DNA from 4 places in the Brevibacillus sp. HB1.4B genome. Region 1 is predicted to be linked to each of the others. Evidence: riboswitches for the same ligand, from Rfam matches in the RefSeq annotation. Region 1 holds a riboswitch; each other region holds the start of a gene.
What was found. Region 1 has a riboswitch for cobalamin ahead of metE (5-methyltetrahydropteroyltriglutamate--homocysteine S-methyltransferase). Riboswitches for the same ligand answer to the same signal wherever they lie in the genome.

Region 1 (2,202 bases):
TACTGGTACGTGCAATAAGCTACTGGACGGCTGCAACCACAGCTTTTCGAGTGGAACAATCTCGGAAATTTCTTTGACTAGTTCCCACTTCTCCTCAATCGATGCACGCCATATGTTTCGACCGTCGATGATTCCCGCTGCGAGAATCTTGTCTGCTGGAAACCCGTGTGTTTTGAGATTGGTCAGATTACGCTTCGCTCCGTGTACAAAATCAAGACCGATTCCTTTTACCGGTAAGAAAACTAGCTCCTCATACCAATCCACCGCTTCAAAATAAGTTTGCAGCATGCACTGGATATGCGGTAGTGCTTGACCGATTTGCGTATAGATACGTTTGATGATGGCGCGATCACGCACCGAGACATCCAGTACAAATGCAGGCTCATCGATTTGCACCCATTCCACGCCGTGTAGCTCCAACTCCCGGAGAACGTCTATGTAAAGCGGAACGAGTTGATCCACGATGGGCTCAAATTCGTTTTTCTCATATCCTTTGGACAATTTGACAAACGTATACGGACCTACAATGACAGGCTTTCCGATGATTCCAAACTTTTCTTTGGCCTCCAAATATGCCTGGAGAGGCTTGTTCTCCGTAATGACTGGTTGACGTTCACCGAACTCCGGGACGATATAATGGTAGTTCGTGTTAAACCATTTCGTCATTTCACTGGCGACAGCTTCCTTCGAACCGCGAGCCATGGCGAAGTATGTGGCTAACGAAACCGGGCCACCCTCGTATTCATAACGCTTGGGGACCATTCCAAACATCACAGCCATATCCAGCATGTGATCGTAGTACGTAAAGTCACCCACAGGGATCAGCTCGACCCCTTTTTCCTGCTGACTCAGTAGATGTTGTTGACGGATTTGTTCCATTTGCTGCTCCAAGCCCACCTCACCGATAGTGCCTGCCCAAAATGCTTCCAATGCCTTTTTCCACTCGCGGTTCTTCCCGATCCGTGGATATCCCAAATTGCTGCTTTTCATGAGCTTCCTCTCCATTCTTTATTCGATCTTGACTTGAATCCGCCCAATAAAAAAAGCATCTCCAACGATCAAAAAGAACGTTAGAAATGCCAAATAAGCACTGAGATCACAGCATCCTAACACCTCCCTATCTCCCGTAGGTTAAGCAGTGTCGTCGAAACAGGCAGGTCTCCTGACTTTGGGATCATCATCTGCACATGCCTTCCCAATCCGTTTGGATCAGTGGCTGAAAAATGTGCCGACTCCCCTCATACAGTGGCGGGACCGTGTCGGATTCTCACCGACTTCCCTTTTCATCCTTGGTCCATCTTGATGACCAAAGAACCTGTTTCCACTCTTATGAAATTGTCATGGTTCTGTGAAGTGCCCCCCATAAATTAGCAGGGCAGCATACTGTTCATACAGTAACACAGAATCCATTTTTTGTCATACTAAAATTTAAAATCATCATCGGTCAACGGCTCTACGTTTAGCGTACGGACATAGCCATTTCCTTTTTTCGAGAAGAAGTCATGCTGCTTCGTCTGCGTGCGAATGCCGTTCAGTACGATCGGGTTCACTTCTTCCTCTGGGAATAACGGGTCCAGCCCCAGATTCATCAATGCTTTGTTCGCGTTGTAACGCACGTACACATGAACCTCGTCAGCCAATCCGATTTCCGTATACAACGAAGTCGTATAGGCCTCTTCATTTTCTTGCAGCTCATGCAAAAGGGCATACAGCTCCTCTTTTGCTGCGGTCTGCTCGACCACACTCAGACCTTGATATACTTCTTGCGCAAGAACGCCGACATAGAGTCCGTGGATGCTCTCGTCGCGAACAATCAGGTCGATAATTTCCCCGCTGCTAGTCATCTTTCCTTGCCCCGCCAAATAGAGCGGATAGAAGAAGCCGCTGTAAAACAGATAGCTTTCCAGGAAGACAGAGGCTACCATCGCCATGTACAAGTCTTTCGGTTTCTCAATTTCTTGATAGCGTTTCGAGATGAGGGCCGCTTTCTTTTGCAGATGCGGATTGTTTTCCACCCACGAAAAAATACCGTCAATCTCTTCTGTCGATGCCAGCGTTGTAAAAATACTGCTGTACGATTTGGCATGGATTTGCTCCATCATGCCCATGAAGGCGAGAACCGCTTTTCTTTGCAGTCCATCGACATGCTCCATGATCTTCGGCATCCCTACTCCACCCTGGACCGTATCCAGCAAGGTGAGA
Region 2 (2,202 bases), on a different contig from region 1:
GGATATCCAAAACCCCTATGAAATCCTCAAGCAAGTGTTGCCAGCGAACTTGACGAAGCTCGGTATTGAAAAAAGTCATATGACTGTCGAGCGCTATGAAGCACTTGGACAAGTTGTTCTGGCGTCGAGCTATGTGGATGTGGAAGAGCCACTGCGTGAAATGCGTTTGATCAAATCGGCGGATGAAGTGGAGCGTTTGAAGCACGCTGTTCAGTTGGTCGAGGAGTCCTTGCGGGAGACCCTGAAAAAAGTCAAGACAGGCATGACCGAGACAGAAATCGTAGCTGAGCTGGAATTCCAGATGAAGCGCTTGGGTGCCGAAGGTCCGTCCTTTACATCCATGGTATTGGCAGGGGAGAAGTCGGCACTGCCACACGGGAAACCAGGAACGCGCCAGGTGCAAGAAGGCGACTTGCTTTTGTTTGATATCGGGGTAGCAGCCAACGGATATGTATCCGATATTACCCGTACCTTTGCTGTAGGCGAGATCAGTGCTCAGCTTCAAGAAATTTACGAGACAGTATTGGCTGCCAACGAAGCGGCCATTGCTGAGATTCGTCCGGGTGTGACTTTTGCGCATTTGGATAAAACCGCTCGCGATGTCATCACCGCAAAAGGCTACGGAGAATACTTCATGCACCGTCTTGGGCATGGACTTGGGATGGATGTACATGAATATCCATCTGTTCACAGCCAGAACCAAGAAGTGCTTCGTCCAGGGATGGTCTTTACGATCGAGCCAGGCATCTATCTGCCAGGTGTAGGCGGAGTGCGGATTGAAGACGATGTATTGGTTACGGAAACGGGCGTTGAAATTCTCACGCAGTTCCCGAAAAAACTGACTACTATCAATGAATGAATAAATCGTAAAAATTGAATACGTATCGAATGGTGCTAGATGGCATATGCCGTCAGCTTAAAAGGGAAGTCCGGTGAGAAACCGGCGCGGTCCCGCCACTGTAACGAGGAGCAACTAGCGAATAGCCACTGTTTTTTGCGAGACAAAAAATGGGAAGGTAGCTGGGTGTGTTGATTCGTAAGCCAGGAGACCTGCCATGCGATCATATACAATCGACCCACGAGGATGGGGCAGATGTGGAAACAGCCTATGAAACGGCGCCTTTGTGCCTGCTTATAGCTATATCTACGTTTGTCATGCACCTCCCGATTGAAATGGGGGGTGCTTTTTTTGTGGAGGATTTCGTTCAACTCATCATATACATACAGAGAAGGGGATTACAGATGTTGAAGACAAACAAACCACATACAGTAATGAAAGGACTAGCTTTCGGTATCATGACAGCTGCCATGCTTTTGGTTTCGGCATGCGGCTCCACTACGACAACACAGGCTCCAGCCAAAACCGAACAAACGGCTGCACCAGCAGCAGAGAGCAAGCCTGTAACACTAACCAATAATGGCATCGAAATGACCTATCCAACAGCACCTGAGCGTGCAGTGACTTTGAACCAACACGTTACCGAAATCATGCTGGCATTGGGCCTGGCTGATAAAATGGTCGGAACTGCATACCTAGACGATAAAATCCTTCCAGAGTTAAAAGCAGATTACGACAAGATTCCGGTACTGTCTGACAAGTATCCTACGAAAGAAGTGCTGCTGGCAGCGAACCCAGACTTCGTGTACGCCGGATGGAAAAGCGGCTTCGGCGAAAAGGGTGTAGGATCGATGCAGGATTTGGAAAAGGTCGGCATCAAATCGTATCTGCAAGCGTCTTCTAGCATGCCTGGCCCGACAATCGACGATGTGTTTGCAGACATTACGAATATTGGACGCATTTTCCGTGTGGAAGACAAAGCCAATGATTTGATTAATAAAATGAAGAGTGAATTGGATCAAACGATTAGTAAAATTGGCAAAGTGGACGAGCCGCTTAAAGTATTCGTGTACGACAACGGAGAAGATAAACCATTCACAGCAGCCAACAACTACATGACGTCCTTAATCAAGACTGCTGGTGGTAAGAACATTTTTGATGACATTCAAAAGGGTTGGGCAGAGGTCAGTTGGGAACAAGTAGTGAGTCGCAATCCTGACGTGATTATTATCGTAGACTACGGTGATAGAACCGTTGAGCAAAAACGCAATTTCCTTTTGACCAAAAAAGAACTGGCGGATATCCCGGCGATTAAAAATCAACGACTAATGGTATTGCCATTGTCCGCGGCTTCTGAAGGCGTT
Region 3 (2,202 bases), on a different contig from region 1:
GCTTGATGCCCGTCTTTTCATCGGTAATTCCGCTCGCATACAAAATGACGTCTGGATCGTTTTGCAAAATCTTTTCTTCACTGATCGGATTCCACCCTTCGGTGTCGGAAGCAATGTTTGTTGCTCCAGCCAGGGTGATGAGTTCGTCCATGAATTCACCTTTTCCGACTGTCCAGCCTGGGGAAAATTCCAGGTATACCTTTTTCTTCTCTTCCGGTTTTACATTTTTCACTGCTTCTTGAACGTACGCGATGTCTTTCTTCATTTGCGCGACGACTTTTTCGGCTTGTTCCTGTGTGTTCGTGATAACTCCCATCGCCAAAACATTGTTTAGGATGTCATCCATCTTTGTCGGATGGGTAATATAGACTGGCATTCCGAGAGATTTGAGCTTGTCAGCCACTGGCTTTTCCATCGAAATCCCACCGACGACCATATCCGGCGTTTGAGCGAGAATGGCTTCTTCATTTGGTTTGACGACTCCGCCAATTTTCGGTTTTGCCTTCGCCGCATCTGGATAATCATCATAGTCTGAGACAGCTACGATCCGATCTTCCAAGCCTAATGCGAACAAAATCTCTGTCTCGGCAGGTGATGTAGAGACGATTCGCTCAGGAGCTTTTGCAAAGGTTACTTCTTTTCCTGTTGCATCCTTGACGGTCAATGGATACGTTGTTTGTTTTGCAGGTTGCTCGACCGCATTCTCTTGCGGTGCTGTCTGCGGTGCGCTTGTTTGTCCCCCTGGTGCTGGCTGGCTGTTATCGTTACCCGCACAACCTGCGAGGCTAGCCGCAACTAGTAGTGGGATCATGAATCGCAATGAACGTTTCATATGTAGAACTTCCTTTCTGCATGTCTGATTGACTGTTCCTTCCAATAAAAAAATCGACCCTTGCTTCCATTCGGAAATCAAAGGGTCGGCACCTCAGGGCAAACAGACAGGATGGTCTGCTTCCTGAAATAGGCCGATCCTTTCCGCGAAGGCAACAGGCACTAAAACAAACAGGCAGGTCTCCTGGCTTACGGCTGAGGAACGAGCCGATTTACAGTGGCGGGACCGCGTCGGATTTTCACCGACTTCCCTTTTCACCCGATCTTTTCGTTAAAAAGACGAGGCACCTATTTGCTGTTACGTTTGAAATTGTCACAGTCCATGACTCATCCTACATCATAGCATTCCTTGGATGAAAAAAGAATGACAAACACATAAGCCAATACTTTCTTGCCTGCTAAAAATGAAAAACGCCTGAACAAAAGGTTCAGGCAAATGTAAAGCTTTTGGCAGGCTATTTCCCTCGTTTGTCCAAATAATCGAGAATGCCCATGGAGCATACTTGTAAATCGAGCTTGAGTACTTCGAATACTTCGTGGTCACTGCTGATTCCTTGTGACTGTAGATGATCCGAAACTCGTTCAAATAACGTAAGAGACAGCTCATCGTATGATTGTCCAGCAACAAGCGCTGTCTTTCCTTCCGCCACAAACACGGGGAGCCACTCGCGTATTTGGCGGTACACGTCATCTACCTGCTCTGACATCCCAAAATGACCAAAGTAAATGCGACTCAGCTTGTGCGCTTCAAAACGGCTTAGAGACGCTAACATGGCATCCGGGTCAAACTGATTCGGCGAAGTAGATGGCAGCACGAGGTGTATGCCATCCTTTTTAAGCTGTGGATAGAGTACACCTGCCGTATCACCTGTGAACATGCCGCGGCTTACTGGATCGTAGATGCTGAAGTGATGATTGGCATGCCCTGGCGAATCCAGAAACTCCAATACGCAATTCTCTCCGATCTTTAGTGTATCTCCGTCCCCACGAATCAAAATCCGTTCCTCGAGAACAGCCTCAATCGGATCAAACAATCGATCAAAATCATCATGATACACCGCTCTCGCGCCTGCGATCAGTCGGCTCGGATCTATGAGATGACGTGCACCTTTCGGGTGGACAACGACCTTTGCGTTCGGACAATCCTTCAGAAACAGTCCTACTCCTCCTGCATGATCCAAGTGAATGTGCGTCACGATGATGTATTTGACTTGTTCCGGCTTATAACCGAGCTTGGCGAGACCGGCCTTGATGTATGGGACGGAGGGGCTTGGTCCTGTTTCTACCAATGTGAGCTCCTCTTCCGCGATTACATACGTCCCCGTGCGTTCCGCCCAGCCCATATCGAAACCGTCTATTAAATGGATGCGT
Region 4 (2,202 bases), on a different contig from region 1:
CAGTCGGACTTGCAGCCGGTTTTGATAAAAATGCGGAAGTCTATCATGCGTTGGGTGCTCTTGGTTTTGGGTTTGTGGAAATCGGGACGTTGACACCGCAGGGGCAGCCAGGCAATCCGAAGCCGCGTTTGTTCCGATTGCCGGAACATCAAGCTGTCATTAACCGGATGGGCTTCAACAATCACGGTGCGTATTTGGCTTCCCAGCATTTGGTCGATTACGCATACTCAGATGTTCCAATTGGGATTAACATTGGGAAAAACAAAGTAACGCCGAATGAAGAGGCGGCCATCGACTATAGCAAATGTATGGACATGCTCTATGCATACGGTCACTATTTCGTCATTAACATCAGCTCTCCGAATACCCCGAATCTGCGTGACTTGCAGGAGACAGAGAGCTTGCGTCATTTGGTGCGTGCAGTAAGGGAAAAGGCAACCGAAATGGAAGCACGTTCCATCAAGAAAAAGCCGATTTTGCTGAAAGTAGCACCAGACATGTCGGATGAGCACATGCGCGATGTTGTTCACGCTGCTGTTGAAGAAGGCATTGCCGGAATTATCGCTACCAATACGACACTGTCACGCGAGGCGGTTTCCGGACATCGTTTTGCCGAGGAAGCGGGCGGCTTGAGCGGAAGACCTCTTACGGAGCGTTCCACTGCTTGGGTGAAGGAGATTTATCAAGAAGTAGGAGACAAGGTACCCATCATCGGTGTCGGGGGCATTTATAACGGCGAAGACGCCTACGCGAAAATCCGAGCAGGAGCCAGTCTCGTTCAGGTGTATACGGGGATGATTTATCAAGGCCCAGGTATCGCCAAGCAAATTAACAAAAAGCTACTCAAGCTCATGCAGCGCGATGGTTTTAAACATATTAGTGAAGTAATTGGCGTAGACGCAAAAGAATAGATAGAACAAGTACGCATAGGTCGATGGCTCCGTTTGTAGTGGGGCATCGGCTTATGCGTTTTTGCTTATATTCTTCCGATTTATGTAGTGATCCGTTATAATGATGTGGGACAAACATGAATTGTCTGTCAACTTCATATGATCGGCGTTAGGTGCCTTTATGTGACGCATAAAGGGTAACAGGGAATCGGGTGAAAGTCCCGAGCGGTCCCGCCACTGTAACCAGGGAGCTCTCTTTGAGAAGGAAACCACTCATTTTTGTATGGGGAAGGACAAAGAGCGTATGGATCTGGAAGCCAGGAGACCTACCTAGTAGCCACACCCACAAAACCTTCGCGGAAAGGAGCGGTGAATACGAGGCAATGAGGCTGTATGTCAGTCTGTTGTTTTGTGTGCACATCTCGTCCATTGATGGATGGGATTTTTTTGTTTGTAGGAAAAGAACGAAAGTCAGTGAAGGAGGAAGGAACATGAATCGATCTCGTCTCGTATCTACTTGTTTGATGATCGCGGGCTTTGTCCTGTATTTCCTGCTCAATGAACCAGAGACAGGACATGCGATGCACATCATGGAAGGGTATTTGCCATTATCCTGGGCCTTATTTTGGTGGGCTGTCTTCTTGCCATTTTTTATTCTTGGGATTCGCTCGATTAACAAGATTGTAAAAGAACATCCCGAAATGAAGCTCCTTATTGGTGTTGCAGGAGCGTTTGCCTTTGTTTTATCTGCACTGAAAATCCCTTCAGTTACAGGCAGCAGCTCTCACCCGACTGGAACGGGCCTTGGCGCCATTATGTTTGGGCCTTTTGCGATGTCTGTGTTAGGGAGCATGGTGCTCTTGTTTCAAGCCTTGCTTTTGGCACATGGAGGTTTGACTACGCTAGGGGCAAATGCTGTATCCATGGCAGTAGTAGGACCACTGGTGGCATACGGAATCTATCGGGTGATCATGAAAGTGCGCGGAAGCCAGCGTCTGGCTGTTTTTGCGGCGGCTGCCTTGGCTGACCTCGCTACCTATGTGGTGACTTCGATTCAACTGGCACTCGCATTTCCAGCTGAATCTGGTGGAGTGTTGGCCTCGTTTGCCAAATTCGCAGGAATTTTTGCATTCACGCAAGTTCCGCTCGCAATCAGTGAAGGTCTGTTGACCGTTCTTGTTTGGAACTGGTTGTTATCTTACAACGCAAAAGAGCTTACACAGCTTCGTTTGCTCAAACGGGAGGAATCGCTGTGAAAAAAGGATGGAACTGGCTATTACTCTTGGGGGTAATCGTACTGGCGATTGTCCCA

Region 2: linked by a shared signal. The riboswitch ahead of HP398_RS10300 (ABC transporter substrate-binding protein) and the one ahead of metE (5-methyltetrahydropteroyltriglutamate--homocysteine S-methyltransferase) in region 1 are both predicted to bind cobalamin.
Region 3: linked by a shared signal. The riboswitch ahead of HP398_RS07115 (ABC transporter substrate-binding protein) and the one ahead of metE (5-methyltetrahydropteroyltriglutamate--homocysteine S-methyltransferase) in region 1 are both predicted to bind cobalamin.
Region 4: linked by a shared signal. The riboswitch ahead of HP398_RS13910 (energy-coupling factor ABC transporter permease) and the one ahead of metE (5-methyltetrahydropteroyltriglutamate--homocysteine S-methyltransferase) in region 1 are both predicted to bind cobalamin.

What each region holds. Positions count from the first base shown of each region.
Region 1 covers NZ_JABSUT010000009.1:62,253-64,454, forward strand. Annotated here, with positions in the region: gene metE (5-methyltetrahydropteroyltriglutamate--homocysteine S-methyltransferase) at 1-990, opposite strand, end outside; cobalamin riboswitch at 1,136-1,334, opposite strand; gene nrdF (class 1b ribonucleoside-diphosphate reductase subunit beta) at 1,422-2,202, opposite strand, start outside.
Region 2 covers NZ_JABSUT010000003.1:492,423-494,624, forward strand. Annotated here, with positions in the region: gene HP398_RS10295 (M24 family metallopeptidase) at 1-859, shown strand, start outside; cobalamin riboswitch at 873-1,072, shown strand; gene HP398_RS10300 (ABC transporter substrate-binding protein) at 1,243-2,202, shown strand, end outside.
Region 3 covers NZ_JABSUT010000002.1:539,032-541,233, forward strand. Annotated here, with positions in the region: gene HP398_RS07115 (ABC transporter substrate-binding protein) at 1-832, opposite strand, end outside; cobalamin riboswitch at 989-1,138, opposite strand; gene HP398_RS07120 (MBL fold metallo-hydrolase) at 1,287-2,202, opposite strand, start outside.
Region 4 covers NZ_JABSUT010000005.1:123,548-125,749, forward strand. Annotated here, with positions in the region: gene HP398_RS13905 (quinone-dependent dihydroorotate dehydrogenase) at 1-911, shown strand, start outside; cobalamin riboswitch at 1,045-1,238, shown strand; gene HP398_RS13910 (energy-coupling factor ABC transporter permease) at 1,382-2,146, shown strand; gene HP398_RS13915 (energy-coupling factor ABC transporter substrate-binding protein) at 2,143-2,202, shown strand, end outside.